One region of the Kosakonia calanthes genome, then DNA from elsewhere that is predicted to be linked to it. Evidence: predicted binding sites of a transcription regulator. Region 1 holds the regulator's gene; each other region holds the start of a gene.
What was found. The regulator CRP, encoded in region 1, controls carbon source genes, mostly activating them, when cyclic AMP is high. The targets are predictions, from matches to a motif close to ATGTGANNNNNNTCACAT.
Positions count from the first base shown of each region.

Region 2: a site for CRP is predicted at 4,963-4,980, ahead of msrB (peptide-methionine (R)-S-oxide reductase MsrB). Genes of this name have one in related genera too.
Region 3: a site for CRP is predicted at 5,924-5,941, ahead of garD (galactarate dehydratase). Genes of this name have one in related genera too.
Region 4: a site for CRP is predicted at 2,439-2,456, ahead of ydfZ (putative selenium delivery protein YdfZ). Genes of this name have one in related genera too.

Region 1 is NZ_CP151800.1:453,524-461,326, forward strand. It holds gene AAEY27_RS01900 (YhfG family protein) at 103-273, shown strand; gene AAEY27_RS01905 (putative adenosine monophosphate-protein transferase Fic) at 263-865, shown strand; gene pabA (aminodeoxychorismate synthase component 2) at 1,062-1,625, shown strand; gene argD (bifunctional acetylornithine/succinyldiaminopimelate transaminase) at 1,713-2,933, shown strand; gene AAEY27_RS01920 (YccS/YhfK family putative transporter) at 2,923-5,001, opposite strand; gene crp (cAMP-activated global transcriptional regulator CRP) at 5,050-5,682, opposite strand; gene AAEY27_RS01930 (OsmC family protein) at 5,995-6,399, shown strand; gene AAEY27_RS01935 (phosphoribulokinase) at 6,427-7,296, opposite strand; gene AAEY27_RS01940 (YheU family protein) at 7,350-7,568, opposite strand; gene AAEY27_RS01945 (hydrolase) at 7,565-7,803, opposite strand, start outside.
Region 2 is NZ_CP151800.1:2,749,784-2,757,586, reverse strand. It holds gene yeaG (protein kinase YeaG) at 1-622, opposite strand, end outside; gene AAEY27_RS12925 (MipA/OmpV family protein) at 1,055-1,804, shown strand; gene AAEY27_RS12920 (aldo/keto reductase) at 1,896-2,753, shown strand; gene AAEY27_RS12915 (D-hexose-6-phosphate mutarotase) at 2,799-3,683, opposite strand; gene gapA (glyceraldehyde-3-phosphate dehydrogenase) at 3,760-4,755, opposite strand; gene msrB (peptide-methionine (R)-S-oxide reductase MsrB) at 5,099-5,512, shown strand; gene AAEY27_RS12900 (YeaC family protein) at 5,551-5,826, shown strand; gene pncA (bifunctional nicotinamidase/pyrazinamidase) at 5,925-6,566, opposite strand; gene ansA (asparaginase) at 6,577-7,593, opposite strand; gene sppA (signal peptide peptidase SppA) at 7,657-7,803, opposite strand, start outside.
Region 3 is NZ_CP151800.1:643,618-651,420, forward strand. It holds gene agaE (PTS N-acetylgalactosamine transporter subunit IID) at 1-549, opposite strand, end outside; gene agaW (PTS N-acetylgalactosamine transporter subunit IIC) at 539-1,318, opposite strand; gene agaV (PTS N-acetylgalactosamine transporter subunit IIB) at 1,328-1,801, opposite strand; gene kbaZ (tagatose-bisphosphate aldolase subunit KbaZ) at 1,824-3,107, opposite strand; gene AAEY27_RS02955 (DeoR family transcriptional regulator) at 3,355-4,164, shown strand; gene garD (galactarate dehydratase) at 4,220-5,791, opposite strand; gene AAEY27_RS02965 (MFS transporter) at 6,214-7,548, shown strand; gene garL (2-dehydro-3-deoxyglucarate aldolase) at 7,574-7,803, shown strand, end outside.
Region 4 is NZ_CP151800.1:2,566,467-2,574,269, reverse strand. It holds gene AAEY27_RS12000 (MFS transporter) at 1-467, shown strand, start outside; gene AAEY27_RS11995 (mannitol dehydrogenase family protein) at 632-2,095, shown strand; gene ydfZ (putative selenium delivery protein YdfZ) at 2,135-2,338, opposite strand; gene AAEY27_RS11985 (GntR family transcriptional regulator) at 2,504-3,190, opposite strand; gene ydfG (bifunctional NADP-dependent 3-hydroxy acid dehydrogenase/3-hydroxypropionate dehydrogenase YdfG) at 3,281-4,030, opposite strand; gene dcp (peptidyl-dipeptidase Dcp) at 4,217-6,262, shown strand; gene AAEY27_RS11970 (hypothetical protein) at 6,687-6,905, shown strand; gene AAEY27_RS11965 (hypothetical protein) at 6,954-7,379, shown strand.

The DNA of each region.
Region 1 (7,803 bases):
TTCCCCACACGGGCTGTTCGGCCCGTGTTCTGTTGCCTTCCGGCGTAACGTGAATTTTCTGCTTATAATTTGGGCAAGTACACGTCTAAACAGGGAGGCGCTATGAGCAAGAAACTCACCGACAGGCAAAAATCCCGTCTCTGGGAGCAGCAGCGCAATGTCAATTTCCAGGCCAGCAGGCGTCTGGAGGGCGTTGACAGTGAACTTGTGACGCTTAACGCCGAAGAAGCCAATGTGCGTCTTGAAGAACTCCGGAGGCACTATGAGCGATAAATTTGGCGATGGCCGCGATCCGTACCTCTTTCCTGGCCTGAACGTGATGCGCAATGTGTTAGGCATTCACGAGACACAGCGGCTGGAGCAAGCCGCTTATCAACTGACGGCATTACGCGCCGCAACGCTTGAACTTGGCCCTTTAGCGCGCGGGCTGCCCCATCTTTGCGCCATTCACCATCACCTTTATCAGGATGTGTTTGACTGGGCCGGGCAGGTTCGCGAAGTGGATATCTACGAAGGCGATACCCGTTTCTGCCATTTCGAATACATCGAGAAGGAAGGGAATGCGCTGATGCAGCAACTCGAAGATGAGGAGTGGCTGTGCGGGCTGGCGAAAGCCGAGTTTATTGAGCGGCTGGCGCATTATTACTGTGAAATCAATGTGCTGCACCCGTTCCGTCTCGGTAATGGTATTGCGCAGCGCATCTTCTTTGAACAACTCGCGTTGCACGCCGGTTTTTCTCTCGACTGGCGCGATATCGATCCCAACGACTGGAGCACCGCGAACCAGGCCGGTGCGATGGGCGATTTACAACCGCTGTATGCGATCTTCGGCAACGTGGTGAGCGAAGCGGTGGTAGGGGAGTAACATCATTTTGTCGGATGGCGCTGACGCTGATCCGACCTACAAAACCCAGTGGAGCGGATCATTTGTCGGCCGGATCAGCGTCAGCGCCATCCGGCGATTATCGCAGCCGAGCAGGTCTGCTCTGCAAACCCGTTTTTTATCCAGGCGAAGTGCCGTATAGTTTTGCGCAATTTGTACTGCATTCGGCTGAACTCACATGATCCTGCTTATCGACAATTACGACTCCTTCACCTGGAACCTGTACCAGTATTTTTGTGAACTGGGCGCAAGCGTGGAGGTAAGGCGTAACGATGAGCTGACGTTGGCGGAGATTGCCGCGCTGGCGCCACAAAAGATCGTTATCTCGCCGGGCCCGTGCACGCCGGATGAGTCTGGTATTTCGCTGGATGTCATTCGGCATTACGCCGGTAAATTGCCGATTCTTGGCGTTTGCCTGGGCCATCAGGCGATTGCGCAAGTGTTTGGCGCCACCATTGTGCGTGCGGCAAAAGTGATGCACGGCAAAACCTCTCCTATTACCCATCACGGCGCGGGCGTATTTACGGGTCTTAATAATCCATTAACTGTCACTCGCTATCATTCGCTGGTTATCGATCCGCCCACGTTGCCTGAGTGTTTTGAGGTCATGGCGTGGAGCGAAAGCGGGGAGATCATGGGTATTCGCCATCGGCAGTGGGATTTGGAAGGGGTGCAGTTCCACCCGGAAAGTATCCTCAGCGAGCAGGGCCACCAATTACTGCAAAACTTCCTGACACGGTGATTTCTGGTTGCCATGCAGTGATTTTTTATGCATATTTCGTGATTATATTTTCATAATCAATGCGACATAAAACTGGATGGGTATGACATGGCAACTCAGCAAGACGCCGTTACGCGCGCAACATTCGACGAAGTGATTCTGCCAATTTTCGCACCGGCCGAGTTTATCCCGGTGAAGGGAAAAGGCAGCCGTGTGTGGGATCAGCAGGGCAAAGAGTATGTTGATTTTGCAGGCGGTATTGCGGTTACCGCTTTAGGCCACTGTCACCCGGCGCTGGTGGAAACGTTGAAAACCCAGGGCGAAACGCTGTGGCATATCAGCAACGTGTTTACCAATGAACCCGCGCTGCGCCTGGCGCGTAAACTTATCGACGCCACTTTTGCCGAGCGCGTGGTATTTATGAACTCCGGCACCGAAGCCAACGAAACCGCATTTAAGCTGGCGCGTTTTTATGCATCTACGCGCCACAGCCCGTACAAAACCAAAATCATTGCTTTTCATAATGCTTTCCACGGGCGTTCGCTGTTCACCGTGACAGTGGGCGGCCAGCCGAAGTATTCCGATGGCTTCGGCCCGAAACCGGCCGATATCATCCATGTGCCGTTTAACGATCTGCATGCGGTAAAAGCGGTGATGGACGATCACACCTGCGCGGTCGTGGTTGAACCTATCCAGGGCGAAGGCGGCGTGACGGCGGCAACGCCGGAATTCCTCAAAGGTTTGCGTGAGTTGTGCAACGAACACAACGCACTGTTGGTGTTTGATGAAGTGCAGTGCGGCATGGGCCGCAGCGGCGAACTGTTCGCGTATATGCATTACGGCGTTACACCGGACATCCTGACCAGCGCGAAAGCCCTCGGCGGCGGTTTCCCGGTTAGCGCGATGTTGACCACCGAAGAGGTTGCCAGCGCGTTTCATGTCGGTTCACACGGTTCCACCTACGGGGGTAACCCGCTGGCCTGCGCCGTGGCTGGTACCGCGTTTGATATTATCAATACGCCGGACGTGCTGAATGGCGTCAATGAGAAACGCCAGCTGTTCGTTAAGCATTTGCAGCAAATCAACGAGAAATTCGACCTGTTTAGCGATATTCGCGGCATGGGGCTGCTGATTGGCGCCGAGCTAAAACCACAGTTCAAAGGCCGTGCGCGTGATTTCCTCTACGCGGCCGCCGAAGAAGGTGTGATGGTGTTGAATGCTGGCCCTGATGTGATGCGCTTTGCGCCCTCGCTGATCGTCGATGAAAAAGATATCGATGAAGGCATGCATCGCTTTGCGCAAGCGGTAGCAAAAGTGGTTAACGCGTAAGGCGTCGACGAAGCCAATTACCGTGATGCGGGCGCTGACGCCATGCCACTGACGAAATGGTGTGCATGGTGTTCAGATGCCCGATAATCCGCTGTAAATGCTGCTCCAGCGTGCTCATTGGCCCGTGCGTTAACGTCTCCGGTGCTTCCAGAATATTCACATCCCCCGATTCACCCGGCCCGTCATACTCCAGCCGTTGCTGACACCGTTGCAGGGCAATTTCGCATGACTGCAAATAGCGCTGTGCCAGTTCAGGCGTCAGCATGGTGTGCTCGCGCGCCAGCGTGGTCATCGCATTAATATGCTCAACGATAAACTGGCTGTGGGTGACCCACAGTTTCATATCGTTCAGGTAACGCGTGTTAAAACCCGGTTCCTGCATCGCCTGATTCAGCGAGTTAAACAACGCGTTATGCGCCTGGTTAACGCGCATACGCTGCCAGGCCAGCGGCGTGGCTTCTGGGTTATCACTGAGGATCAAGCGAATAGCGTCCTGATCGGTTTCCAGCGCGTCGTGCGCGTTCTGGCGCAGCAAGCCGCTTTGCCACTGCGGCCACAGCCAGACCATCCCGCCGAAGGCAATCAGGCAGCCAATCAGCGTATCAACAAGCCGGGCGATAATGAACTCATCGCCATTTAGCGTCAGGATCTGCAACGTATAAACGGCTGTAATGGTAAAACCGACCATCGCCCAGCCGTAGCTTTTGCGAATAATCAAATAGCTGACCAGCGTGATAAGCAGCATTGCGGCCAGCGTGAAACCGAGTGGCACGTGGAAGTGCAGGGTTGCCCCGGCGATCATCAGTCCCGCAAACGTGCCCGCTGCCCGGTGGACAATGCGCACCCGCGTCGCGCCATAACCGTTTTGCGTCACAAACATCACCGTCATCATGATCCAATACGGCTTCGGCAAGTTCAGGGCGCTGCCCATTAGGCTTGCGATACTGAGCATTACGCTGATGCGCGCGGCATTGCGCAGGGCGGCAGATTTTAGCGACAGATAACTTCTCAGCGCCGGGAAAAGCGGTAAACGGCGCTGCTTCTCGGCCATCAGATCGCGAATATAGAGCGGGCGCTGCGTACGCAGTACGCGGGCGATACGGCTGAAATGCCAGGCGCAAAACTGCCCGACCGGGTTGTCCGGGTGCTGACGGGCGATTTTTTCCAGCGCGCCGATTTGTTTCTCCATGGTGAAACGCGTCGGGTAGCGGTGATAAAGAATGTCATCCGCCAGCACGCGCAGGCGAGCGGCGACGGTTTGCGCATTCCAGCGAATAACCTGCTCGGCGTGGGTTTGCTCGACCAGTTTTTGCACTTCAGCAGGCTGATGCAAACTGACGGAGATATGCTCCTGCAAATCCAGCGCAACCTGAAAGACGCGCAGCAGGCGTTTGTAATCATTGTTTTTATTGGCCGCCAGCATGTGCAACTGCTGGTAGCACTGGCTTATTAAATCTACCGCTTTTTGCTGGCGGGCCAGCAGCGGCGGCAAGGCTTTTTCTGGGTCTGCGTGCTGGGTCAGCAGGCTATATTTTGCCTCGCAATAATCGGCCAGTTGCCGGTAGAGCAAACTGAGCGATTCGCGCAACGGCTGCTCGCGCCACATCCAAAACCAGAACCAGTTAAACAGCCCGTACCAGAGCGTACCCAGCGCGTAAATCAGTAGCGGCTCCCACACCGGCATATTCCCGGCGAGGCTCAACGTAAAGATAGAGGCAATCAGCGAGGCCGGTAATAAACGCCCATGCAGCGCGCTGATTTCCCCCGTTACGCCGAGCAGCAACGTCAGCACGGTCAGGATCAACGGCAAGGGAAAATCGTCGGCAAGCAGTAGTTGAACGGCCAGGCTACAGCCCGCAAACAGCGAGCCGCCAATAATCAGGCGTTTGAAAAAACGTTTGTGGGGTGTATCAAGACCGGCAATGTTGCAGCAGGCGGGAACGAGGGAGAACAGCAGACCTTGTTGTAAATGGCCGACCAGCAAACCAATCGCCACAGGCAAACACAACACCAGCGTTTGTCGCAGTGCGTAGTTGATCTCGGGGTGATAAATCAGCCTGCGCCACATGGGGAAAGAAAAACGGCGCACCGGATAAGCGATGCGCCGTTTTGCAGATTAACGTGTTCCGTAGACGACGATGGTTTTGCCGTGGGCGGAGATCAGGTTTTGATCTTCAAGCATTTTCAGAATGCGACCGACTGTTTCACGGGAGCAACCGACGATCTGACCAATTTCCTGACGCGTAATTTTAATTTGCATGCCGTCAGGGTGGGTCATTGCGTCCGGCTGTTTCGCCAGATTCAACAGCGTTTGCGCAATGCGGCCTGTAACGTCCAGGAACGCCAGGTTGCCGACTTTCTCCGAAGTCACCTGCAGGCGACGCGCCATTTGCGCGGAGAGACGCATCAGAATATCCGGGTTAACCTGGATCAACTGACGGAATTTTTTGTAGGAAATTTCGGCTACTTCACAGGCGGTCTTGGCGCGTACCCAGGCACTGCGCTCCTGACCTTCTTCGAACAGGCCCAGTTCACCGATAAAATCGCCCTGGTTGAGGTAAGAGAGGATCATCTCTTTACCTTCTTCATCCTTGATGAGCACTGCCACTGAGCCTTTGACGATGTAATACAACGTTTCCGCTTTTTCACCTTGGTGAATAAGCGTGCTCTTCGACGGGTACTTATGAATATGGCAATGAGACAAGAACCATTCGAGAGTCGGGTCTGTTTGCGGTTTGCCAAGCACCATGCGCGGTTATCCTCTGTTATAAGCTGGCTCCAGAAGCCGGGCGTAAGGGAACCCTGTTTCTGGGGTTGCAATCAAAGCTTCCCAAATCCCGGGAAGTGGACCGTCAGCGTCATCTGCGGCCTCTAATGTATGATGTCCTTTGCGTACATGCGTAACGTCAATGTATCTCTGTAGCATCCAGACTGTTTTAGCATAGCTTTTAACGCCTGTCTCCTGGTGTCTCGCTTCAGCATGACGCAGGTCGCCTTCCGTTGCGGCTTTTCTTATGTGCGCGTAATCTGTAAAGAAAATTGCAACTCCGGAGTGATGAAAATGCAGGCACGTGTGAAATGGGTTGAAGGGTTAACGTTCCTTGGTGAGTCCGCTTCTGGTCACCAAATTCTGATGGACGGCAACTCTGGCGACAAAGCGCCAAGCCCAATGGAAATGGTTCTGATGGCCGCAGGCGGGTGCAGCGCAATCGACGTGGTGTCGATCCTGCAAAAAGGGCGTCATAACGTCACCGACTGCGAAGTGAAACTGACCTCAGAGCGCCGTGAAGAAGCGCCGCGCCTGTTTACCCATATTAATCTGCACTTCGTCGTCACCGGTAACGCATTGAAAGATGCCGCCGTTTCTCGCGCGGTTGATCTGTCGGCAGAGAAATATTGCTCTGTGGCGCTGATGCTGGAAAAAGCGGTGAATATCACCCACTCCTACGAAGTGATCGAAGCCTGATTACGCAGCCCGGCGGCGCAGTCCGGGCTATATAATCTTTTTCCCTTCCATCAGCCGTTGTACCAGCGGCGTCATGATCAGTTCCATCGCCAACCCCATTTTGCCGCCTGGCACCACCAGCGTATCCATATGCGAGATGAATGAACCTTGCAACATTGCGAGCAACCACGGGTAGTCGATCCCTTCTAAATTGCGGAAGTGAATAACAACAAAGCTTTCATCCAGTGAAGGAATGCCTTTCGCGGCAAACGGGTTGGAGGTATCAACCGTCGGCACGCGCTGAAAGTTGATATGGGTGCGCGAAAACTGCGGCGTAATAAAGTTGATGTAGTCTTCCATCGACCGCACCACGGAATCCATCACCGCTTCACGGGAGTGTCCGCGCTCGCTGGTGTCGCGAATGAGTTTCTGGATCCACTCAAGGTTAACGATCGGCACCACGCCGACCAGCAAATCGACATAGCGCGCAACGTCATGCTGCGGTGTCACCACGCCGCCGTGCAGCCCTTCATAAAACAGCACATCGGTCGGTTCCGGCAACGGTTGCCAGGGCGTAAAAGTGCCCGGCACCTGGTTCCAGGGGACGGCTTCATCGTAAGTGTGCAGGTATTTGCGCGCCTGGCCCTGGCCGGTTTGGCCGTAGTCGCTAAAGGTTTGTTCTAACAGGCCAAAGTCATTGGCTTCCGGGCCAAAGTAGCTAATATGCCGGCCAAGATCGCGGGCCTTGCGGATAGCCATATCCATTTCCGGGCGGGTGTAGCGATGGAAGCTGTCGCCTTCCACTTCCGCCGCGTGCATGTTGAGTTGGGCGAAAATTTTACGAAAGGCGAGGCTGGTGGTGGTGGTTCCCGCGCCGCTGGAGCCTGTAACGGCGATAACCGGATGTTTGGCGGACATAGCTACTCCCTGAATCAACGATTATTTTCAGTATCAAAGCCGCCCGCACCCTGTCATTCGTGGAACTGCCCGCGCGGCATAATGTTCACCGTTTCGTGCAGTTCCGACCACACCAGCACGGCTTCGCCGTGTTGCAGTTGCCGTTTAACGTCGGCGACCTTTTGTTCAAGCGAACGCTCATGTTCACCATAATCGGTGCCTTCGCGCAAGACAAAGCTCTCAATCAGGTTGTCCAGCGTCTGCGCGTCAAGTTCTTGCCACGGAATAATCATGATGCTCCCAAATAGGCGGATAACCAGTCCGGGATGCGCTTCTCCAGCCACATTTCCGGGTGACGGAGTGTTCCGCCGACAAAACCAACGTGACCACCGTGTTCTGTCAGTTGATATTCAATATTCGTGGGTAAATGGCTGGCATCCGGGATCACGTTATGATCCATAAACGGATCGTCTTTGGCGTGGATAATCAGCGTCGGTTTGCGGATAAGCGGCAGCTGCGGCATGGCGC
Region 2 (7,803 bases), 2.3 Mb from region 1:
CGATTTGTTCGAGAATCGACGGCCAGACTTTCACCACGCGGAATTTGCTGATGTCGCCGCCGAAGTCATGCAGACGTTTTGCGGCCCACGGCGACATAATGGTGCCGAGATAGCGGCGCGGAACGTTGTATTCCTTTTCAAGGATCTGCGCATCTTCCTGCGGGTTGAACAGGCACAGCGGATGATCGTTGACCGGGCTGCGTTCGCCATTGGCGCTCAGCACATAAATAGGCACCCGCTGCATTAATGATTTCAGCCGTTCAGCGAGGGAGGATTTACCGCCGCCGACCGGGCCGAGTAAATAAAGGATCTGTTTCTTTTCTTCAAGACCCTGCGCGGCGTGCTTGAGATAAGAGACGATCTGTTCGATAGCCTCCTCCATACCATAGAATTCTTCAAACGCCGGATAGCGTCCGATAACACGGTTCGAAAAGAGACGGGAAAGCCGTGGCTCCTGGGCAGTGTCGACCATCACTGGTTCACCGATGGCCATTAATAGCCTTTCTGCCGCGTTAGCATAGGCACTGCGATCTTGCTTACAAATAGCAAGAAACTCCTGCAGTGTGAACTCTTCGTCCTTGGCAGCTTCGTAGCGCTGGCGATAGTGATCGAATATATTCATGGCATGCCGTCCTTTCGTTTTTTAGCACAGGTTAAGAGCCGTTCATATGAATAGTGGAGGCTCCCGGAAGCGTTCACTGAACGGCGCTAAAACTCATACAGCAACCCTCATGCCAGGTTGCATGTCGAAAATCACGCGCGGGTCAGAAAAATCATCTTCTTAATTTAAGCGTAGATGGCTTTGCAAAACTTGCATGCTGGCAAAAACCAATTTCAATGACATATCAATAACTCATCCAAAAATTCCTGCTTTTGAGATAAGGCTTTGGCTGCGTTGTCTTCTGTCGGTCATCGAAACGTAAGCTGCCTGTCATTTAACGCACGTAATGTGAAAGGTTTAATTTTGTAATGCTTAGGTAAAAAAATTTGGGTAGGATGCGGAGGACGGTTAAACTTCATGCGCCAATTATTTGACTACAGGAAAGAAAGGACTGTGACCAAATTCAAACTCCTGGCACTGGGCGTGCTAACTGCGACTTCCGCCTTTGCGGCCAATGCAGAAAATACCTTTTCTCTCGGCGCAGGTGTCGGTGTCGTAGAGTCCCCCTATAAAGAGTACGACACGCGTGTTCTGCCGATCCCGGTCGTGACCTATGAAAGCGATAACTTCTGGTTTCGCGGCATAGGCGGTGGTTACTACCTGTGGAATGACGAAGCAGACAAGTTATCCATCACCGCGTTCTACTCCCCGTGGCAGTTCAAACCGAAAGACAGCGATGACAATCAACTTCGCCAACTGGATCGCCGCAAAGCGACCGCGATGGCAGGTCTGAGCTACATCCATAATACGGCGCAGTATGGTTTTCTGCGTACCACCCTCGCGGGTGACGTGCTGGACAACAGCAACGGTGTCATGTGGGATATCGCATGGCTTTACAACTACATCAACGGCGGGCTGAGCGTAACGCCTGGCCTCGGCGTTGAATGGAGCAGCGACAACCAGAACGAATATTACTATGGCGTGTCGGGTAAGGAATCTCGCCGCAGTGGCTTGCGCACCTACGATCCGGATAGCAGCTGGAACCCGTATCTGGAATTGAGCGTCAGCTACCGTTTGACCAGCAACTGGAGCGTTTACGGCACGGGCCGTTATACGCGTCTGTCGGATGAAGTTAAAGACAGCCCGATGGTGGATAAATCCTGGTCAGGTCTGCTCTCTACCGGTGTGACTTACCGCTTCTGATTGGGCACTTGAATAGTGCAATCTGTGCAATAAAACAGGGCCGTTGGCCCTGTTTTGCTTTACGGTGGTGCATTTAGCTCGGGAGGAAGAGATGGCAGACAAACACGTAGTCTTTGCAGGTCAGGCAAAACAGCCTGCTATCGGCCAGGGCACCTGGTACATGGGTGAAAACGCGCGGACGCGGCAAAAAGAGGTGGATGCACTACGCGCGGGCATTGAGCTTGGGCTGACCCTGATCGATACCGCAGAAATGTATGCCGATGGCGGAGCGGAAGAAGTTGTCGGTGAGGCGTTACAGGGCGGGTTTCGCGATAAAGCGTTTCTCGTTTCCAAAGTTTACCCGTGGAATGCCGGGGGCAAAAAGGCCATCGCCGCGTGCGAAGCCAGCCTGCGCCGCCTGAAAACCGATGTTCTCGATCTCTATTTATTGCACTGGCGTGGTAACTTTTCGCTCGCCGAAACCGTGGATGTGATGGAAACGCTGATCCAGCAGGGCAAAATCCGCCGCTGGGGAGTGTCGAATCTCGATCTCAGCGATATGCAGGAGCTGATGCATGTCAGCGGCGGTGAAGCCTGTGCCACCGACCAGGTGCTGTACCATCTTGCCTCGCGCGGTATTGAATACGATCTCTTGCCGTGGTGCCAACAACAGGCAATGCCAGTAATGGCGTATTGCCCGCTGGCGCAGGCGGGCCGTTTGCGCGATGGCTTGCTGGAAAATAGCGTTGTGCAGGATATCGCCAATGCCCACGGCGCCAGCGCGGCGCAGATTTTACTGGCTTGGGTGATTCGTCAACAGGGTGTGATGGCGATTCCAAAAGCCTCGAGCGTGGCGCATGTGCAGGAAAACGCGGCGGCGCTGAACATTATGCTCAGCAGCGAGGATTTAGCACGGCTGGATAGCGCCTGGCCGGCACCGAACCGTAAAATACCGCTCGATATGCAGTAATGCGCGGTGAAACCCTCTCCCGGCGGGAGAGGGCAGGCGGGACAATCAGCGTTTCACGACGCGGATGGTCTGAGCCAGGCGGGACGGTTTCTCTGCGCTGGCTTTTTGCGGCACGGTCGCGTTGACCGATTCGACACATACAAACGTTTTGTACCCGTCATCCGGCATGTCAGCCATGCTGACGGAAAGCGCCGGGCCGGGGTTCCAGGCCACGACGTTCGCGTTATGGCTGTGGATCACTTCAATTGCGCGGTGCAAATCCGCGTCATGGATCAGGCTGCATGCTTCTGCGTTCAGATAGACGCGATCGGTGCGATCCGGGAAGGTCTGCACGCCATCGGCCAGCACATCTTCTTTCGCATCGTTTACTTTATCGATAAAGCGATCGCCCAGGCCGCTCACTTTCACCGCGGCAATATCACCAACGTTGAAATAGGTATGCAGCGCAGAAGTGGTTTCAAATTCGCCGTGCGCTTCCAGTTCCATTTCGCAAGTTGCGCCCAGTTTGTAACGCGCATACAGCGTGAAATCATGCGGCCAGTACTGGCGTGATGCCTCGCTGCTTTGCAGTTCAAAGGTCAACACAACGCCATTCACATCTTCATTATGCGCTTTCAGCGTCCATGGCAGATTACGGGCAAAACCATGCGCCGGCAGGCCTTGCTGTTTCGCCGGGCCAAACCACGGCCAGCAAACCGGCACGCCGCCGCGCAGCGCGACACCGTCTTTAAACGGCGTATTGCCGCTGAGCCACAGAACCTCTTCTTCACCCTGCGGTTTCCAGGAGAGCAGGTGCGCGCCCTGGAAAGCGAATGACGCTTTAACCTGCGGATGGTCAACGACCAGCAGATCCAGCTCATCCAGTTTGCGGCGGGAGAGTGTGGGAGTAATTTGTTCGACTACCGGAAGTGCAAAAATTTTCTTAATCATTAACGCAATCCTCTGTCTTCAAAACAAAAAAAAGAGCGACCGAAGTCGCTCTTATAGATCATGTTCTCATCTCAACTTATTTGGAGATGTGAGCGATCAGGTCCAGAACTTTGTTGGAGTAACCCGTTTCGTTGTCGTACCAGGAAACCAGTTTCACGAAGTTGTCGTTCAGTGCGATACCTGCTTTAGCATCGAACACGGAAGTGCAAACTTCACCGTTGAAATCGGTAGAAACAACGTCGTCTTCGGTGTAACCCAGAACGCCTTTCATCGCGCCTTCAGAAGCGGCTTTGATGGCTTTCTTGATCTCTTCGTAGGACGCTGCTTTTTCCAGACGTACGGTCAGGTCAACAACAGATACGTTCGGAGTCGGAACGCGGAACGCCATACCAGTCAGTTTGCCGTTCAGTTCCGGCAGTACTTTACCTACAGCTTTAGCTGCACCGGTAGAGGACGGGATGATGTTCTGAGCTGCGCCGCGGCCGCCGCGCCAGTCTTTGTGAGACGGGCCATCAACGGTTTTCTGAGTAGCGGTGGTTGCGTGAACAGTGGTCATCAGACCTTCGATGATACCGAAGTTGTCGTTGATAACTTTAGCCAGCGGAGCCAGGCAGTTGGTGGTGCAGGAAGCGTTGGAAACGATGTCCTGGCCAGCATATTTTTCGAAGTTAGCGCCACGCACGAACATCGGGGTGTTGTCTTTGGACGGACCAGTCAGAACCACTTTTTTCGCGCCAGCGGTGATGTGCTTACGAGCGGTTTCGTCGGTCAGGAAGATACCGGTAGCTTCAGCAACAACGTCAACACCGATTTCGTTCCATTTCAGGTTAGCCGGGTCTTTCTCAGCAGTAACACGGATGGTTTTGCCGTTAACAACCAGGTGGCCGTCTTTCACTTCTACGGTACCGTTGAAACGGCCGTGAGTGGAGTCATACTTCAGCATGTACGCCATGTAATCAGCGTCTAACAGATCGTTGATACCAACGATTTCGATGTCAGAACGTTCCTGAGCAGCACGGAAAACAATGCGACCGATACGGCCAAAACCGTTGATACCTACTTTGATAGTCATATATTCCACCAGCTATTTGTTAGTGAATAAAAGGTTGGCTGTAAAATTACAAAAACCTTACGCAGCGTCAAGCGGAATCGTGTCAATCATTGCGACAAATCAATCCTACGCATATCCATTGTCCGACTGATAAGTCTCACTTTCCTTTTGAGCATGCTCCCCATATCGGGGCGCCGCCCGGAATTTTAAAGGTCGGGCAGGATAAAAATGTGAGACGCATCACAATTCCCCAGCGGGTTAACCGCAACTATTAAGTTTAGAACAAAAGTTCCTCCCTGCGTGTTAATGTTTTGTTAGAATCAGGCTGATAAGTTGTCGAATTTTTACCGCGAGACGTGAGCAAATGGCGAATAATTCCTCTGAAGACGACCTGAAAAAAGATCTGACCGAAATGCAGTTTTACGTGACACAGAATCACGGCACGGAACCGCCTTTCACCGGGCGTCTGCTGCACAACAAGCGTGATGGCGTTTACCACTGCCTGGTGTGTGATGCCGCACTGTTCCATTCACAAACGAAGTATGATTCTGGCTGCGGATGGCCGAGCTTTTTCGAGCCGGTTGGCGAAGACGCGATCCGTTATATCAACGATTATTCTCATGGCATGCAGCGCGTTGAAATCCGCTGCGGGAACTGCGATGCGCATCTCGGACATGTTTTCCCCGACGGCCCGCAACCGACCGGTGAGCGTTATTGCGTCAATTCCGCCTCTCTGAGCTTCACTGATGATGAAAACGGCGATCAGACTCGCGGTTGAAAAATCGATTCAGCTATTATTCCATGGAGTTGAGTAAGATGAATCTTGATCAAATCGTTAACAGCATGACGCCGGAAATTTACCAGCGTCTGGCAACTGCGGTTGAATTAGGAAAATGGCCAGATGGCGTGGCGCTGACGGCAGAGCAAAAAGAGAACAGCTTGCAATTGGTGATGTTGTGGCAGGCGCGCAATAACGAGCAGGCGCAGCATATGACCATCGACACCAACGGCCAGATGGTGATGAAGAGTAAACAGCAGTTGAAGGAAGATTTTGGCATCACGCCAAAACCGATTGCGACGTTTAAATCATAATCATAGAGCCGTAAATGAGCCTGATGGCGGCTTCGCCTTATCAGGCCTACGGTTTTGTAGGCCGGATAAGCGTCAGCGCCATCCGGCAATTCTTGCGACTACACCTGCGTTTCCAGCCAGTCCGCCAGCGTATACAGCGTAGCGCCTGCGGCGGCCATCTCCATAAACGCTTGCGCGCTGTCCTGCGCGTGCAGGTTGACACCGCGGCAACCATCAGTAACCACATTGACCTCGTAGCCCAACTGCAACGCGTCAAGTACGGTGAATTTCACACAATAATCGGTGGCTAAACCCATCACCATTAACTCCCGAACGCCATGCTGCTGCAACCAACCGTTCAGCGCGGTTTCCTGCCGATGGTCGTTATCAAAAAACGCGCTGTAGCTGTCTATCCGCGGGTTTTCGCCTTTGTGAAAAACCGCGTCGATAGCTTGTTGATTCAGTAGCGGATGCAACTGCGCGCCTTCACTATTTTGTATGCAGTGATTCGGCCAAAAGGTCTGCGCCAAGCCGTCCAGCTCGCCGATGACAAACGGTGCGACACCATGCTGGCTGGCGAAGCTGCCGTGATTCGCCGGGTGCCAGTCCTGGCTTGCCAGCACGGCTTCTCCGCGCGTTTTACACCACGCAATCAGGGTATTGGCGACATCAACAGTGCTGTCGCCCTCAGCGACAGCCAGCGCGCCGCCCGCGCAAAAATCATTTTGAATATCAACCAGCAGCAGGGCACGTTGTTTCATGTGCGTTTCCTCATTCATCCGGCGTCAGTTCGCCGCGCAGGTTTTGCGTCATCGCACTGCGAATGGCGTTCGCATCAAGATTCTGGCTTAACAGGTAATGAAGTTTAGTCAGCGTCGCTTCGACCGTCATATCCGCGCCGCCAATCACACCGGCGTGGGCGAGGGCGTTACCGGTGGCATAACCGCCCATATTCACTTTGCCGGACATACACTGCGTCAGGTTGACAACGACGATGCCGCGCGAACTGGCTTCCTGTAACTCTTTGAGAAACTCGCCGTTTTGCGGCGCATTCCCCACACCATACGAGCGCAAAATCAACGCTTTTACCGGCTGGCGCAAGAAGTTGCGTACCACATCGGCGGAAATCCCCGGATAGATAGTCACCACGCCAATCGGCTGCGGTGTGATTGGGTGCACGATCAGTTCGCCCACCGTATGCGGTGCAGGCGGCGTAGCGAGGCGGCGAATATGAATACCGGCTTCCAGCAGCGGCGCAAGATTCGGCGAAGCAAACGCATCGAAACCATCGGCGTGCGCTTTAGTGGTGCGGTTGCCGCGATACAGGCGATTGTTGAAGAACAGCGTGACTTCGTTAATCGGGAAATTCGCCGCCACATACAGCGCATTGAGCAGGTTAATCTGCCCATCAGAACGCAGTTCGGCGAGGGGGATTTGCGAGCCGGTCACAATCACCGGTTTGCCAAGGTTTTCCAGCATAAACGAGAGCGCGGACGCGGTGTACGCCATGGTGTCAGTGCCGTGCAGAATCACAAACCCGTCGTACTCATCGTAATGCGCTTTCACATCATCGGCGATGTGCTGCCAGTCTTCTGGCGTCATATCCGACGAGTCCATCAACGGCGCGTATTCGTGAATGGTGAAGTCAGGCATCTCCGGACGATGGAACTCTGGCATCAGCGCCAACTGGCGTTGCAGATGACCGGAAACCGGCACATAGCCGTGTTCTGAGCGCTGCATACCGATGGTACCGCCGGTGTAGGCAACGTAAATGGATTTCTTTTGCATGGTGTTGTGTTCTGGCTTAATCAAAAAAATCCCCTCCGGTGGAGGGGATACGTAATGATGATGTTAGCGGATATTGGCGCAATTCAGGCATAGTGCGTAACGATTTTGTGGATCGTTAAACACCGCCAGTTTGTCGGTTTCGGCTTTTACTTCCTGCGCCGCGCTCGCCAGCGGAGCAGGCAGATAAGCCTGCAACGCCTGCGGCAACAT
Region 3 (7,803 bases), 190 kb from region 1:
CGCCAGGCCAAAGCGCAGGCCTAAATGAACAACGTTAAACAGCAGCAGAAAGATAACGGCGCCCAGTATCGATCCCTGCAACGCCAAACTGGCACCAATGCCGCCGCAAATGGGCAGCAGCGTAAGCCAGAACATGGCGTCGCCGATACCGCCAAGCGGCGCACCAACGGCGATCTTGGTGTTCTGAATACTGCTAACGTCCTGTTTAGAACGTTCCATTGCCAGGATGATGCCGATGACAAAGGTGACCAGGAAAGGGTGGGTATTAAAAAAACCCATATGACCTTTCATGGCTCGCGCCAAATCACGCTTGTTGGTATGGATCTTCTTCAGCGCGGGTAACAGACCGTAGAGCCAGCCGGAAGCCTGCATGCGTTCATAGTTAAACGATGCCTGAAGTAGCATCGAACGCCAGGCAACACGGTTGATATCCTGTCTGGTCAATTCTGTACCCATCGTCTGGTCTTCATAGCGATTGTCGTTGCTGCCAGACAGCACCGTTTCCTGGGGTTTTTCCACGTCAGGCAGAGCAGTTTGGTTAGATGCCATCTTCAGACTCCTTTTGCTGAGCATTGGACACACTCTCTGTCGAAGGTTTACGCAATAGATCGATCAAAGCCATCGCCAGTGCGGCGGCGGCGATCGCCAGTACCGGGAGCTTCAGCCAGGCGGCGGCAACGAAACCGATAATGAAGTAGGGGATGTAAGCGTTCTTCATCATTATCTTCAACAGCACAGCGAAACCGATAGCAGGCATGATCCCCCCCGCTACGCCGAGTCCATCAATAAGCCGTGTCGGTAGCACATCAATGGCGGCTTTGGCGTGCTCGGCGCCAAAGAAAATCGGCAGGAATGCACAGAGAAAATAGAACACGCCCAGAACCAGCATCGCCAGGTAATTCACGCGCTCGATTCCTTTGGTGTCGGCATTCGCCGCCATGCGGTCACAGCGCGACATGACGCCGGACATCACTGAAAACAGAAAGGTGATTCCCATCTGCACCGCGACGGCAAAAGGCACTGCGACGCCGACGGCCACATCAGGTTTCACACCGGTGGTAATGGCAAATGTGGTTCCCACAATGGTACCGATAATGACGTTAGGAGGTTGAGCGCCAGCCAGCGGGGCCAGGCCCATCCACACCAGTTCCAGGGTCCCGCCAGTAAGAATGCCGGTGTGCAAATCGCCAAGAATGAACCCGACCAACGGGCCGAGCACCACCGGGCGGTGTAGGTGTGTCAGGCCGTTAAACATATCCAGGCCAGCGATAAAGGCGAGAATGCCCAGCGCGGTGGCCTGCAGGAAGCTGATTTCCATAAGCGTGCCTCAAAGTAGTTTGAAGATGTCCAGTGCGGGCTCTGTTGGCACACCTTGTACTACGCACTCCACGCCGTTGGCTTTCAGCGCGTTGAACGCAGCAATATCGTGGGCGTTGACAGAGACAGTTTTGGCGATCTGCTTTTTGCCATCGGTATAGTGCATATTCCCGACGTTGATACGGCTAACCGGGACGCCGCCTTTTACCAGGGTCAAAAAGTCAGCGGGGGTTTTACACACGAGTAGGATCTTTTGCCGATCAGCCGCGCGATGGATGTTATCGATCGCTTTTTGCAGCGACCAGAAACGCACGGCGATCCCTTCCGCCAGCACCATTTCCATCAGATTTTGTTGTACCGGGTCGTTGGCAACTTCATCGTTGGCCACCAGCACCAGGTTCGCTCCGGCGAATCCAACCCATTGCACGCCCACCTGACCATGGATTAAGCGTTCATCAATACGGCTTAACACAATGTTTGGCATAACGTTTTCCTTTTAATTTTTATCAGACAACGCCCTGACAGGCTGAGTGATACTGACGCAGCACGTCCTGAATGTGGTCTATGATCAGCGCGTTGGGTGTTGCGCTCAGCCCCTGTTCACGCACTCTGGCGTACTGAAGCGGCAGATACTGGCTGATGAGCGGCAGAGGAATGGGCTGTTCTGCCAGGTTGCTTACCAGCCGTGTGTAGGATTCATCAATGTGGCGATCCGGCCAGTAATAACGCACGCGATCGGAATAGCTAAAGTCGCGCGCCAGGCGGCGGGCATGACTGTCTCCGTGATAATGGCTTTGCCAGTACTCAGGGTGATCGAGCATGGCATTTTCTAGCACATGGCGCAGGTCGGAACAGGCACGGGCGGGGAGCAGTTCCTCTTCGATCGCCGCCAGGGCAAACAATGCCTCACGCAGGGCGAAGGTAAGTGCCGGGCCGACTTTCAAAATAGCAAAATGATCGTGAACCAATTGCCGCAGAGCCTGAGGTGTCTGGTAATCCGTTGAGTGGGCTTCAAATACCAGTGTCGGCTGGTCTTCAACCATTCTGCTCAGTTCGCTGGCTTTTGACGCCTGGTAATCCACGACTTGCGTGTGATCGAATTCCACTCCGGGTTGGACCACCAGCGCGATGATGCGCGGCCAGATGCTGCTTAGCCCTTGTTGTTCAAATGCGGCGCGATGCGCCTGCAATGTGGCGTGCGCGGCAGCGGGAGAGGTAACGGCAAGCTCGGCCAGTGTTTCATGCGCGCCGCCTGGCACAGGGACTTCTGTACCGATGACATAGACCAGATCGGCTTCACCCCATTGTTCCATGCAGGTGACTTCTGCCATATGCGCCAGTCTTGCGGCGCGTGCTGCCACGATCTCATCGGTGAGCGGTGTGGGATCGTCGGCGCATGACATGCTGCAATCAAGATGGATTTTTTTGAAACCCGCTGCGACGTAATGCTTAATCAACTCTTCTGCATGCGACATTGCTTCGAAAGCGGGTAACGTTTGCCACCGATTGGGGCCAAGATGATCGCCGCCTAAAATCAACTGCGATCGCGGGAAGCCCAGTTTATCGGCAAGCTGACAAACGAAAGCGTGGAATTGCGCCGGTGTCATGCCAGTGTAACCGCCGAATTGATCAACCTGATTCGATGTGGCCTCAATGAGTAAGGGGTGTTGATGGGTGGCGGCAAACCGTATTGCGGCTTCAAGCACAAGAGGATGGGCAGAACAAACGGCGTAGATCCCTTTCCGGTCGCCCTCTTTGTGGTGCTTTATTAGCGCAGTCAGATGTTTCACTTTCCTCTCCCTCTATAGCTTTATTGGCATAATGTCTTTCGTTTTGTTTCCTTTATCTTGGTGCATGCTCTCGTAAAAATAAAATGAAAGATAATGCTTTTCCGATCTGTTTCACAAAACAAATATAACGAAAGTTGCTTATGTGAAGTTTATGCGAGCAGCTTCCCATCTGGTGCTTGCATTCCTTATGGAGTCAGGTTTAATAAGTAAATCGAAATGAAACGAAAGTTAAGTTAAAGGATTTCTTATGGCCAGCACGAGTTCCTCACCCGAAAAGCGCACCATCGGCACGAGCGAAAGGCGTGAGCAGATTATCCAGCGGCTACGGCAGCAGGGAAGCGTCCAGGTTAATGATTTATCTGCTCTTTTTGGTGTATCCACAGTAACTATCCGCAACGACCTCGCCTTCCTGGAAAAACAGGGCATTGCCGTGCGTGCCTATGGCGGGGCGCTTATTTGTGACGGCAACACACCGGCGACCGAACATTCAGTTGAAGACAAAAGTGCGCTCAATACGGGCCTGAAACGGGGGATTGCGCTGGCGGCGGCTGAAATGATTAAACCGGGGCACCGCGTTATTCTCGATTCGGGAACCACGACATATGAAATTGCGCGCATGATGAAGCATCACCAGGAGGTGATCGCCATGACGAATGGTATGAATGTCGCGAATGCTTTGTTTGACGCCGAAGGGGTCGAGTTACTGATGACCGGGGGGCATCTGCGCCGTCAATCACAGTCCTTCTATGGCGATCAGGCGGAGCAGTCGCTGCAGAATTACCATTTCGACATTCTCTTTCTCGGCGTTGATGCCATCGATCTTGAACGCGGTGTCAGTACGCATAACGAAGACGAGGCGCGGCTGAATCGACGCATGTGTGAAGTGGCAGAGCGCATTATTGTCGTGACAGATTCCAGCAAATTTAACCGGTTGAGTTTGCACAAAATCATCGACACGCAGCGTATCGATATGATCATCACGGATGAAGGTATCCCGGCGGAAAGCCTGCACGGATTGCAGAAAAGCGGTATCGATGTACTGCTGGTGAAGCAATAAAAAAAAGCATGGCCGGAGCCATGCTTAACGTGAGGTTTACACTTTTTTATTAAAATCAGGTCACTGGAGCCGGGTTGAACACAGCCAGTTGGTTGTGCAAACCCCATTGATCCGAGAAGGTTTTCTTGCGACCACTGGCAACATCAAGAATGAAGTGGAACAGCTTCCAGCCCACATCCTCGATAGTCTCTTCGCCGGTTGCGATGGTGCCCGCGTTGATATCCATTAAGTCATACCAGCGGTTTGCCAGCTCAGTGCGCGTCGCCATTTTGATAACCGGCACGGCGACCAGGCCATACGGCGTACCGCGACCGGTGGTGAACACCTGAACGGTGATGCCGGAAGCGACCTGCTGTGTGCCACACACGAAGTCGCTTGCGGGTGTCGCCGCGTAAATCAGTCCGCGTTTTGTCGGGCGTTGTCCCGGCGAAAGCACTTCGGAAATGGCGCTTTTACCGGATTTCGCAATTGAGCCCAGCGCTTTTTCGACCACGTTGGCCAGGCCGCCTTTTTTGTTCCCCGGAGACGGATTGGCGCTGCGGTCGGTTTTGCCCATGTCCAAATAATTATCGTACCAGGCCATCTCTTCCAGCAGGCGTTTGCCGACTTCTTCGTTGATTGCGCGCGGCGTCAACAGATGAATGGCATCGCGCACTTCGGTCACTTCCGAGAACATCACCGTGCCGCCGCAGCGGATCAGCAGGTCAGAGGCATAACCCACTGCCGGGTTGGCCGTCACGCCGGAGAACGCATCGCTGCCGCCGCACTGCATGCCGACCACCAGTTCAGACGCCGGGCAGGTTTCGCGTTTACGCTGGTTCAGCTTCGCCAGGTGACGCTCCGCGACTTGCAGAATATCATCCACCATTGAGCGGAAACCGACATGCTGTTCATCCTGCAAACGCACGATACTGGCGCTGTCCACCGGAATGGCTTGTACATCGTCGGTGCCTTGCAACAGGCGTTCCGGTTGCAGTTTTTCACAGCCGAGACCGATCACCATCACTTCACCGCCGAAGTTCGGGTTCAGCGAAATGTTGTGAATAGTCCTAATCGGGATAACTGCGGCCGGTGCGTTAATCGCCACGCCGCAACCATATAAGTGGTTCAGACCGACTACGCCGTCTACGTTCGGGTATTTCGGCAGCAGGTCGCGCTCGATAATCTTCACCACATAATCCACTACGCCCGCCACGCAGTGCACGCTGGTGGTCAGGCCGAGCAGGTTTTTGGTGCCGACGCTGCCGTCCGCGTTACGGTAGCCTTCGAAGGTGTAGCCTTCCAGCGGCGGCAACGGTTCAGGCACTTTCGTCGCCAGCGGAAGGGTGTTCAGCGGCGGCGCTTTTGGCAGCTCGACGGTAGATTCATCAATCCAGCTACCGCGTGGGATATCGCGAACGGCGTAGCCAATGACTTCGCCATAACGCACGATTTCGCCATGATGAGGAATATCCACCAGCGCAACTTTGTGGCCCTGCGGAATATGCTCAATCAGCTCGAGACCGTCCGGGAAACGCGTTCCCGCTTTTAAGCCATTGTCGTTAACGATAATCGCGACATTATCAGTGTCGTGAACTTTAATATAAAACGCCCCAGGCGATTGCTGTCTTATTTTGATGTCGGACATTGTCAAGTAATCTCCAGCTAACTGTACGATGCATTACTCAAAAAAGAGGAACTATTCTTTATTCTGTAATTAATATCAGAAAGAAAAATCTTGGTTGTTGGAAATAAGAATGTCAGGAGTTCAAATATTAAAATGTGATCTAAATCACTTATTATTGTGATGCCCCGTCTGGCGGGGCCGTGTAATGCAAGATCTGTGCATCAGCGCCCAGGCTTATGTGCATATGCTCAAAATAATCTTTCCCGATAATGTGAAAATTGAGCAAGCCAACAGTGTATGACTTCTTCGTGCTGATTATACTGAGGGCTAATAAAATCGAAGTATCCATTATCTGAATTGAGTTCCGAGTGCTTAAATAAAATCAGATAATAACCATCACAATAATTATATTTTAAAGTTAGCGGTGCCTGAGGAAATTAAAAATGGCTATTGAACAAACCGTCGAAACAAAACGGGCTTTACCCACCCGTTATTTAATTCTGCTCATTATATTTATTGTAACCGCAGTTAACTACGCAGACCGGGCAACGCTTTCTATTGCCGGGACCGATGTCGCGAAAGAGCTGCAACTTGATTCTGTATCAATGGGTTACATCTTTTCGGCATTCGGCTGGGCTTACCTGCTGATGCAAATCCCTGGCGGTTGGTTGCTCGACCGTTTCGGATCGAAAAAAGTGTACACCTACAGCCTGTTTTTCTGGTCGCTCTTTACCTTTTTGCAAGGTTTTGTCGACTTCTTCCCGATAGCATATGCCGGGATTTCAATGTTTTTCATGCGCTTTATGTTGGGCTTCTCTGAAGCGCCTTCATTTCCGGCGAACGCCCGCATTGTGGCGGCGTGGTTCCCGGCGAAAGAGCGCGGTACCGCGTCAGCGATTTTTAACTCTGCGCAGTACTTCTCACTGGCGCTGTTCTCGCCGCTGCTGGGCTGGTTGACTTACGCTTGGGGCTGGGAGCATGTGTTTACCGTCATGGGCGTAATCGGTTTTGTGCTGACCTTCGCCTGGGTGAAATTCGTCCACAACCCAACCGATCATCCTCGTATGACCCGCGAAGAGCTGGAGTACATTGAGAAGAACGGCGCGGTTGTCGATATGGACCACAAAAAAACCGACGACGGCAAAAAAGCCGGTCCGAAAATGGATTACATCAAGCAGTTGCTGTGCAACCGCATGATGCTCGGCGTGTTCTTCGGTCAGTACTTCCTGAACACCATTACCTGGTTCTTCCTGACATGGTTCCCGATTTATCTGGTGCAGGAAAAGGGCATGTCGATATTGAAAGTGGGCTTTGTCGCCTCGATCCCGGCGCTGTGCGGTTTTGCCGGTGGGGTGCTGGGCGGTCTGTTCTCTGATTATCTGATTCAACGTGGCTCAACCCTGACCGTTGCGCGTAAAGTGCCGATCGTCGTCGGGATGTTACTGGCTTCCAGCATCATCCTGTGTAACTACACCGACAGCACCGTCCTGGTTGTCGCGCTGATGGCGTTGGCGTTCTTTGGTAAAGGTTTTGGCGCACTGGGTTGGCCAGTTATCTCCGACGTAGCGCCAAAAGAGATCGTTGGCCTGTGCGGCGGTGTATTCAACGTATTTGGTAACGTGGCTTCTATCGTGACGCCGCTGGTCATCGGATACATGGTTAAAGAGTTGCATTCTTTCAACGGTGCGTTGGTGTTCGTCGGCTGTTCAGCGCTCATGATGATGGTCTGCTACCTGTTCGTGGTTGGCGACATCAAACGTATGGAACTGAAGAAATAAGCAACAACACATTAAGGTACAAAAGATGAATAACGATATCTTCCCAAACAAATTCAAGGCCGCGCTGGCGGCCCAACAGATTCAAATCGGTTGTTGGTCTGCGCTGGGTAGTCATATCAGCACTGAAGTTCTGGGCCTGGCAGGCTTTGACTGGCTGCTTCTTGATGGCGAACACGCCCCTAACGACGTGCTCACTTTTGTACCGCAATTAATGGCGTTAAAAGGCAGCGTCAGTGCGCCGGTTGTGCGCGTGCC
Region 4 (7,803 bases), 2.1 Mb from region 1:
TGTCGGATAAAATCGGCCGCCGTTTGCCGTACATCTGTTTGTGTATTTCGGCGATTATCCTCGCGTACCCGATGATGGCGATCATTGTGGATAAAACCTACTCGCCTGGCGTCATTATGCTGTCGATTATCGTTATCCATAACTTTGCCGTGCTGGGGCTGTTCGCGCTGGAAAATATCACCATGGCGGAGATGTTTGGTTCCCGTAATCGCTTTACGCGCATGGCGATTTCCAAAGAGGCGGGCGGTCTGGTTGCGGTAGGTTTCGGCCCGGTGCTGGCGGGGATCTTCTGTAATATGACCGGCTCCTGGTGGCCGATTGTGGTGATGCTGATTGTCTACTCGCTGATTGGCCTGCTTTCTGCTGTGCTGATGCCGGAAGTCCGCGATCGCGATTTGAACATTCTGCAAGACGCTGCCGAACCCCGCGAAGCGGCGCAACCAGTAGGCTCGCGTACCTACATCTGATTCCTCTTTGCGTGTTAAAAGCGGTGAAGCCTAAGGGGAATCTGACACATTTGGTTACCATTCTAGTTGGTGTAGTCCGCAAATCCTGTCGCAAATCATAGTCTGGTTTGCGGCAGTCCTTAATCTATTGAACCACTGTTTCACTTAATAAGAAGAGTCCCACCATGGAAAACAGGCTGTTAACGGCGAAAGCCACGTTACCCAGTTATGATCGTAACAAACTGGTTCCCCGCATTGTGCATCTTGGTTTCGGCGCGTTTCACCGCGCACATCAGTCGGTCTATGCCGATATCCTTGCCGCAGAACACGGCAGCGATTGGGGTTATTGCGAGGTCAACCTGATTGGCGGCGAGCAACAAATTGCCGATTTGAAACAGCAGGATAATCTCTACACCGTGGCAGAAATGTCTGCCGATGCGTGGACCGCTCGCGTGGTCGGCGTGGCAAAACGTGCGCTGCACGCGCAGGTTGATGGCCTGGAAACCGTGCTGGACGCTATGTGCGAGCCGCAGGTCGCGATCGTTTCACTGACGATCACCGAAAAAGGGTACTGCCATTCACCGGCGACCGGCGAATTGATGCTCGATCACCCATTAATCGTTGGCGATTTGCAAAACCCGCATCAGCCAAAATCGGCTGCCGGTGTGGTAGTGGAAGCGCTGGCGCGCCGTAAAGCCGCTGGTTTACCGGCTTTCAGCGTGATGTCCTGCGATAACATGCCGGAAAACGGCCATGTCACCCGCAATGTGGTGTGCGCTTACGCGCGCGCGGTGAATGGGGATCTGGCGGACTGGATCGAAGTTAATGTCACTTTCCCGTCAACCATGGTCGATCGCATCGTTCCGGCAGTCACGGAAGATACCCTGAATAAAATTGAACAACTGACCGGCGTTCGCGACCCGGCCGGCGTGGCCTGTGAGCCGTTCCGCCAGTGGGTGATTGAAGATAACTTTGTCGCCGGACGCCCGGCGTGGGAAAAAGCGGGCGCGGAGCTGGTCAAAGATGTGGTGCCGTTTGAAGAGATGAAACTGCGTATGCTGAATGGCAGCCACTCCTTCCTCGCTTATCTTGGCTACCTTGCGGGTTACCAGCACATCAACGACTGCATGGAAGATGACAATTACCGCCGCGCCGCGCATGCACTGATGCTGCAAGAACAAGCGCCGACTCTGAAAGTGCAGGGCGTGGATCTGGCGCATTACGCCGATCTGCTGATCGCGCGTTACAGCAACACCGCACTGCGCCATCGTACCTGGCAAATCGCCATGGATGGGAGCCAGAAGCTGCCGCAACGTATGCTTGATTCTGTGCGCTGGCATCTGGTGCACAACAGTGATTTCTCGCTGTTGTCATTAGGTATTGCTGGCTGGATGCGTTACGTTGGCGGCGTGGATGAGCAAGGCCAGGCCATCGAAGTGTGCGATCCGCTGCTTTCCGTTATTCAAAAAACGGTAAAAGAGAGCGCGGAAGGCGAAGCGCGCGTTCAGGCGTTGCTGGGAATTGATGCTATTTTCGGGCGTGAATTGCCGAAAGAGGCGAAGTTTGTTGCGCAGGTGCAAAAAGCGTATCAAACATTGCTGGAGAAAGGGGCGAAAGCGACAGTGGCTCAGTACGCTGCCGCGCTGTAACGCAAACGAAGAATGCCGCCTCGGCGGCATTCTCACCACTCAGTGCAGGCCCAGGCGAATCAGTTCAACCGGTTCAAATTTGCCTTCACATCCTTCAACTTCCACCGTTTTGCTGCGGCGCACTTTTTCAGCGCTCAATCCATCGGCATGAATTGCCACGATTTTGCCAGTGCGGCCTGAGCCGTTGATCATCACGCGGGAACCGATGGTAATAGCGTTACGGTTTCGATCATAAGTCATCATGGTGGTTTCTCCTTGTTAATATCCGCAAAGCGAAATGGGGCAGAAGATGTCCCCAAAACGGACGCTCTATAAATACGCCCCTGAGATGATGAGTTTTTGTTTTTGATCAAGGTCACACTTTTTTGCGACAAAAAAATGTGACCGGAAGGGAGAAAAAGGCGGGATTTACTCTTCGCTAAACCAGTCGCGATTCTCCTGACGAATGGTTTTCACCGACTCGCTGATCTCCTGCAAATGCAGTGTCATGGCGTTCACCACCGCGTCGGCATCGCGTTTTTCCAGCGCATCGAAGATATCCTGATGTTGACGCAGCAGCATTTCCGGCGGCGAAACATGGTCGAGGCTCATATAGCGCACGCGGTCAATGGTGGCTTTGATGTTTTCGATGGTATCCCACGCTAACTGGCAGTCGGCGATCAGCGCCAGCTTCTGGTGAAAATTGTCATCCAGCTCAAAAAAGTCATTCAGCTGTTTGCGCTCAATGGCAATGCGTTGCTGATGGAGGTTTTGCTCAAGCTGATAACAGGCGCTGTCATCAATCATCATGGCGGCGCGGCGGGCAACGGCGCACTCAATCGCCTGGCGAACAAAGCAGCCATTACGCACTTGAGTGAGGGAGATTTTATTCACGTAGCTTCCGCGCTGTGGGCGGATTTGAATCAGGCCGTTTTCAGCCAGTTTAATAAAGGCTTCCCGCACCGGCTGGCGCGAAACGTCAAAACGCACCGACACCTCTTTTTCCGACAACGGCGTACCTGGTGGGATCAGGCAGTGCACAATATCCCGCCGTAAGATGCGGTAAATTTGTTGATTTACGGGTTGTGTAGGGTTGAGTTGCGTTTCAGCGGCCATTCGCTCTTACTTTCCAAAGGGTTAACCCGGCTACCATACCATTTATTTTACCTGTATCCCAGACCCTGCCCGCAGGCCGGGCAGGAAAAATTAACCCTGACGATGAACGCTCAGGCCAGCGTAAGTCTGGCTAACCGGCATCATTTCAAGCGTATTGATATTGACGTGTTTCGGCAGCGTGGAAACCCACCAAACCGCTTCGGTCACATCTTCCGCACTCAGCGCGGTGGTGTTCTCGTAAGTCTTATCCGCTTTGGCGTCATCGCCTTTAAAGCGCACGTTAGAGAACTCAGTGCCGCCAACAAGACCCGGCTCAATGTTGGTCACACGAACTGCGGTACCGCTCAGATCGGTGCGCAGGTTCAGGCTGAATTGGCGCACAAACGCTTTGCTCGCGCCATAAACGTTGCCGCCCGCGTAAGGCCAGCTGCCCGCCGTAGAACCGATATTAATGATATGGCCGCGATTGCGTTCCACCATGCCTGGCAGTACGGCGCGCGTCATATACACCAGACCTTTATTATTGGTGTCGATCATGGTTTCCCAATCGTCGACGTTCGCTTTATGCGCCGGTTCCATACCCAGCGCCAGCCCGGCGTTATTCACCAGCACGTCGATACCGCGCCAATCCGCCGGAAGGGAGGTGATGAACGCTTCAATGGCGGCGCGATTACGGACATCCAACTGTGCCGTGTACAGGTTGTCGCCCAGCTCGTCTTTCAGCTCCTGCAAACGCTCCTGACGGCGGCCTGTGGCAATCACCTTATGACCGTTTTGAATAAAGCGGCGCGTAATGCCTTCGCCAAAACCCGCAGTCGCCCCGGTAACGAGAATAATCATGTCATTGTTCCTCAACGCTTTTTGTGATTTCGTAACATAACATGCACCGCTATGAAGCGGTAACACAAGTTGTGTCGCTTTACAGTGTGGCAAAAAATACGCGCTTATGCGCAGATGCGAGAAATGATTGCGATGCGCCCGGTGGATGCCTACTCTGAGGAGACTCACCGCATTCAGGAGCGAAATATGTCGGTCACCAATCCCTTCTTTACAGCAAGCTCTCTGCCTTATCAGGCTCCGCCTTTTGACGCCATCCAGCAGGAGCATTACCGCCCGGCATTTGACGAAGGTGTGCGGCAAAAGCGTGCCGAGATAGCCGCCATTACTCACAACAATGCGGCAGCGGATTTTGCTAACACTTACCTTGCGCTGGAGCAGAGCGGCGAATTGCTCACCCATGTCACCAGCGTTTTCTTCGCCATGACCTCCGCCCACACCAATGATTTTTTGCAGCAGTTGGATGAAGCGTTTTCCACCGAACTGGCGGAGCTGGCGAACGATATTTACCTTAATGATGCGCTATTCGCCCGGGTCGAAACGGTGTGGATAGACCGCCAGGCGCTGGGGCTGGACGCCGAATCGCTGCGCCTTGTTGACGTCATTTATCAGCGTTTTGTGCTGGCAGGCGCAACGCTGAGCGCGCAGGACAAAATGACGCTAAAAGCGTTGAATACCGAAGCGGCGACGCTGACCAGCCAGTTCAACCAGCGTCTGCTGGCGGCCGATAAAGCGGGCGGGCTGGTGGTGGATTATGCGCACCAGCTTGATGGCTTACGTGCGGAAGACATTGCCACAGCGGCCGACGCCGCGAAGGCCAAAGGGCTGGAAAACCGCTGGCTGCTGCCCCTGCTTAACACCACGCAGCAACCCGCATTGGCGGCGTTACGCGATCGCCAGACCCGTGAAAACCTGTTCAACGCGGGCTGGCTGCGTACGCAGCGGGGGGATGCCAATGACACGCGCGCGCTGGTGTTACGGTTGGTGCAGCTACGTGCTCAGCAAGCGAAGCTGCTTGGTTTCGCCGATTTCGCCAGTTGGAAAATTGCCGATCAAATGGCGGGAACGCCGCAGACTGCGCTGACCTTTATGCGCAATATCGCACCCGCTGCGCGGGCTCGCGCCGAACGCGAACTGGCGGATATCCAGCAGGTTATCGACACCCAACAAGGCGGCTTTACCGCACAAGCCTGGGACTGGGCGTATTACGCCGAGCAGGTGCGGCTGGCGAAATACGCGCTGGATGAGTCGCAAATCAAACCTTATTTTGCACTGGACACGGTGTTAACCGAAGGGGTGTTCTGGACAGCAAGCCAGCTGTTTGGCATCCGCTTTACCGAACGTTTCGATATTCCGGCGTACCACCCGGATGTTCGCGTGTGGGAAATTTTCGATGCTGACGATCGCGGGTTAGCGCTGTTTTACGGGGATTTCTTCGCCCGTGATTCGAAAAGCGGCGGCGCCTGGATGGGCAATTTTATTGAACAATCGACGCTGAACGGCACGCAACCGGTCATCTATAACGTCTGCAACTATCAGAAACCGGCAAACGGCCAGGCGGCGCTGCTGTCATGGGATGAGGTGATCACGCTGTTCCACGAGTTTGGTCATACGCTGCATGGGCTGTTCGCCAGCCAGCGTTACGCCAGCCTTTCCGGCACCAACACGCCGCGCGATTTTGTAGAGTTCCCTTCGCAAATTAACGAGCACTGGGCCAGCCAGCCGCAGGTCTTTACCCGTTATGCCCGCCATCACCAGAGCGGCGAGGCAATGCCAGACGACCTGCGTGAGAAAATGCTGCGCGCCACACAATTTAATAAAGGTTATGACATGACCGAATTGCTGAGCGCCGCGCTGCTGGATATGAACTGGCACGCGCTGGAAGACGGCGCCGGCATAACCGATGTGGACAGCTTTGAAGCGCAGGCCATCCGCAACGAAAATCTCGACCTCGCCGCGGTGCCGCCGCGCTATCGCAGCAGTTATTTCGCGCATATTTTTGGCGGGGGTTACGCGGCGGGTTATTACGCCTATTTATGGACGCAAATGCTGGCCGATGACGGTTATCAGTGGTTTGTCGAGCAGGGCGGTTTAACCCGAGAAAACGGCCAGAAATTTCGTGATGCAATTTTGTCGCGCGGTAACAGCGAAGACCTGGCAAACCTCTATCGGCAATGGCGCGGCCACGATCCGCTTATCGAGTCGATGCTGAAAAACCGGGGATTAAGCGAATAATTGACAGGCGTTATGCTTTAAAAAGTTACATAACCTGTAAGGGCATTGACCTGATTATATTCGGGAAATACCGTTAAACATGGTGATGAATCCCCCTACGCGGCGGGGCTACCAGTCATACCTTTTTGGGGTAAAAGCGAGTCTTGCGGGCTGGCGCAAGCTCACCGGGAGGCACCCGGCATCACCGTAAATTCCACAGCCAGAGGCGGGCTTTTTGCCAGTCTCTGGTTTTTTGCCGCCTCAAATTAACCACACAATTGTTAAAGTGTGGGCCACTTCACGTTTCCCGGCGTAGCGTTATCCCTCTCATTAAGCCAAATTAAAGGACCTGATTTTCGCGCTTAACATTCCGTGGCATTGAGCAGGCATTGAGAAAGTGGCTGTGTTAATGTCGAAAACTATTAAAGCAACTGAGGTAACCGACATGACCAAAAATGTAGTGGTAATACGCGCCGGTGGTAAGGTTGAAAATGTGACCGTGGAAGACAGTGCAAAATCGGTCACCTTCAAAAATGAGCAGAGCTCGTTTCTCGAAATCCCAATCGAACCTTGGGAGTTAGACGGAGAAACCTTCCTCGTTGCCCGATTTTCGGACCTGGTAAGCCAGCAGGAAACCGAACAAGCCATCCGGAAATTCTACTGATCAGCGACCGCCTGCGGGCGGTTTTTTACGCCAGTACGGGAGGTGTTAATGGAAAGTGAACGTGAAGCATCAGAGGCTATTACGCCGACCATCAGTACTCAGGACAGCGCGTTATCGCATCTCGTCTCCTGCGCCAATTTGGGAGCGGGGATGGTGGTCACGCTGGTTGTTGGCGGCCAGGTCGTTGCGGGTGAACTGGTTTCCGGGCAGGAATATGCGCTATCTACGGCGAAATCGATTCGCTCTATTGCCGGTAATGAATCCATTACCGATCCCATTGCCCGCTTTTTTGATGATTTAGCGCAAGATTATCGTGTTGAAGATGAACACGAAATTCCGCTTAACTATTTGCATATTAAAGATCCGTCCTGGATGACCGGCAATGGCGGTTGGACGAGTGTGAAAGGCACAATATTGCGCGTGCATATTGCTAAAGTGAGTGGCTTTTCTTTAGGCAAAGCAAAAAACGCGTAAATAGAAATAATTAAAAGGGCCTCTGCGGAGGCCCAATTTATAAAACATGCTTCGGCCAGCGTCTTCTTCGTAGCACGGTTATACAGGATTTGGCGGTAAGTCTTGTTCCACAAACTGAGCAAATCGCCCCATGAGGTTGAAGCCTGCCGGGGCAAAATGATGTGAACAAAAACTTTTGGCTGCTGCAAACCGGGCACTTGAACTTGAGATTGGGGATAACCCCTCCGGTCTGTTAAATGGAAATGTGACGGTAGCATAATCAGACGGTCCGCAAAGATATATCTTCAACAATTTCAACAGCAAACGCTTATTTCAGCCAGAAAAACGTTTCGATGAGAGGTTATTACGGCTTGCCGTTAGCCACTTATCTTAAGCCTTGTTTAAGATTTATTTAGGAACGAGATGCTAAGTTGGCTAGCAGATC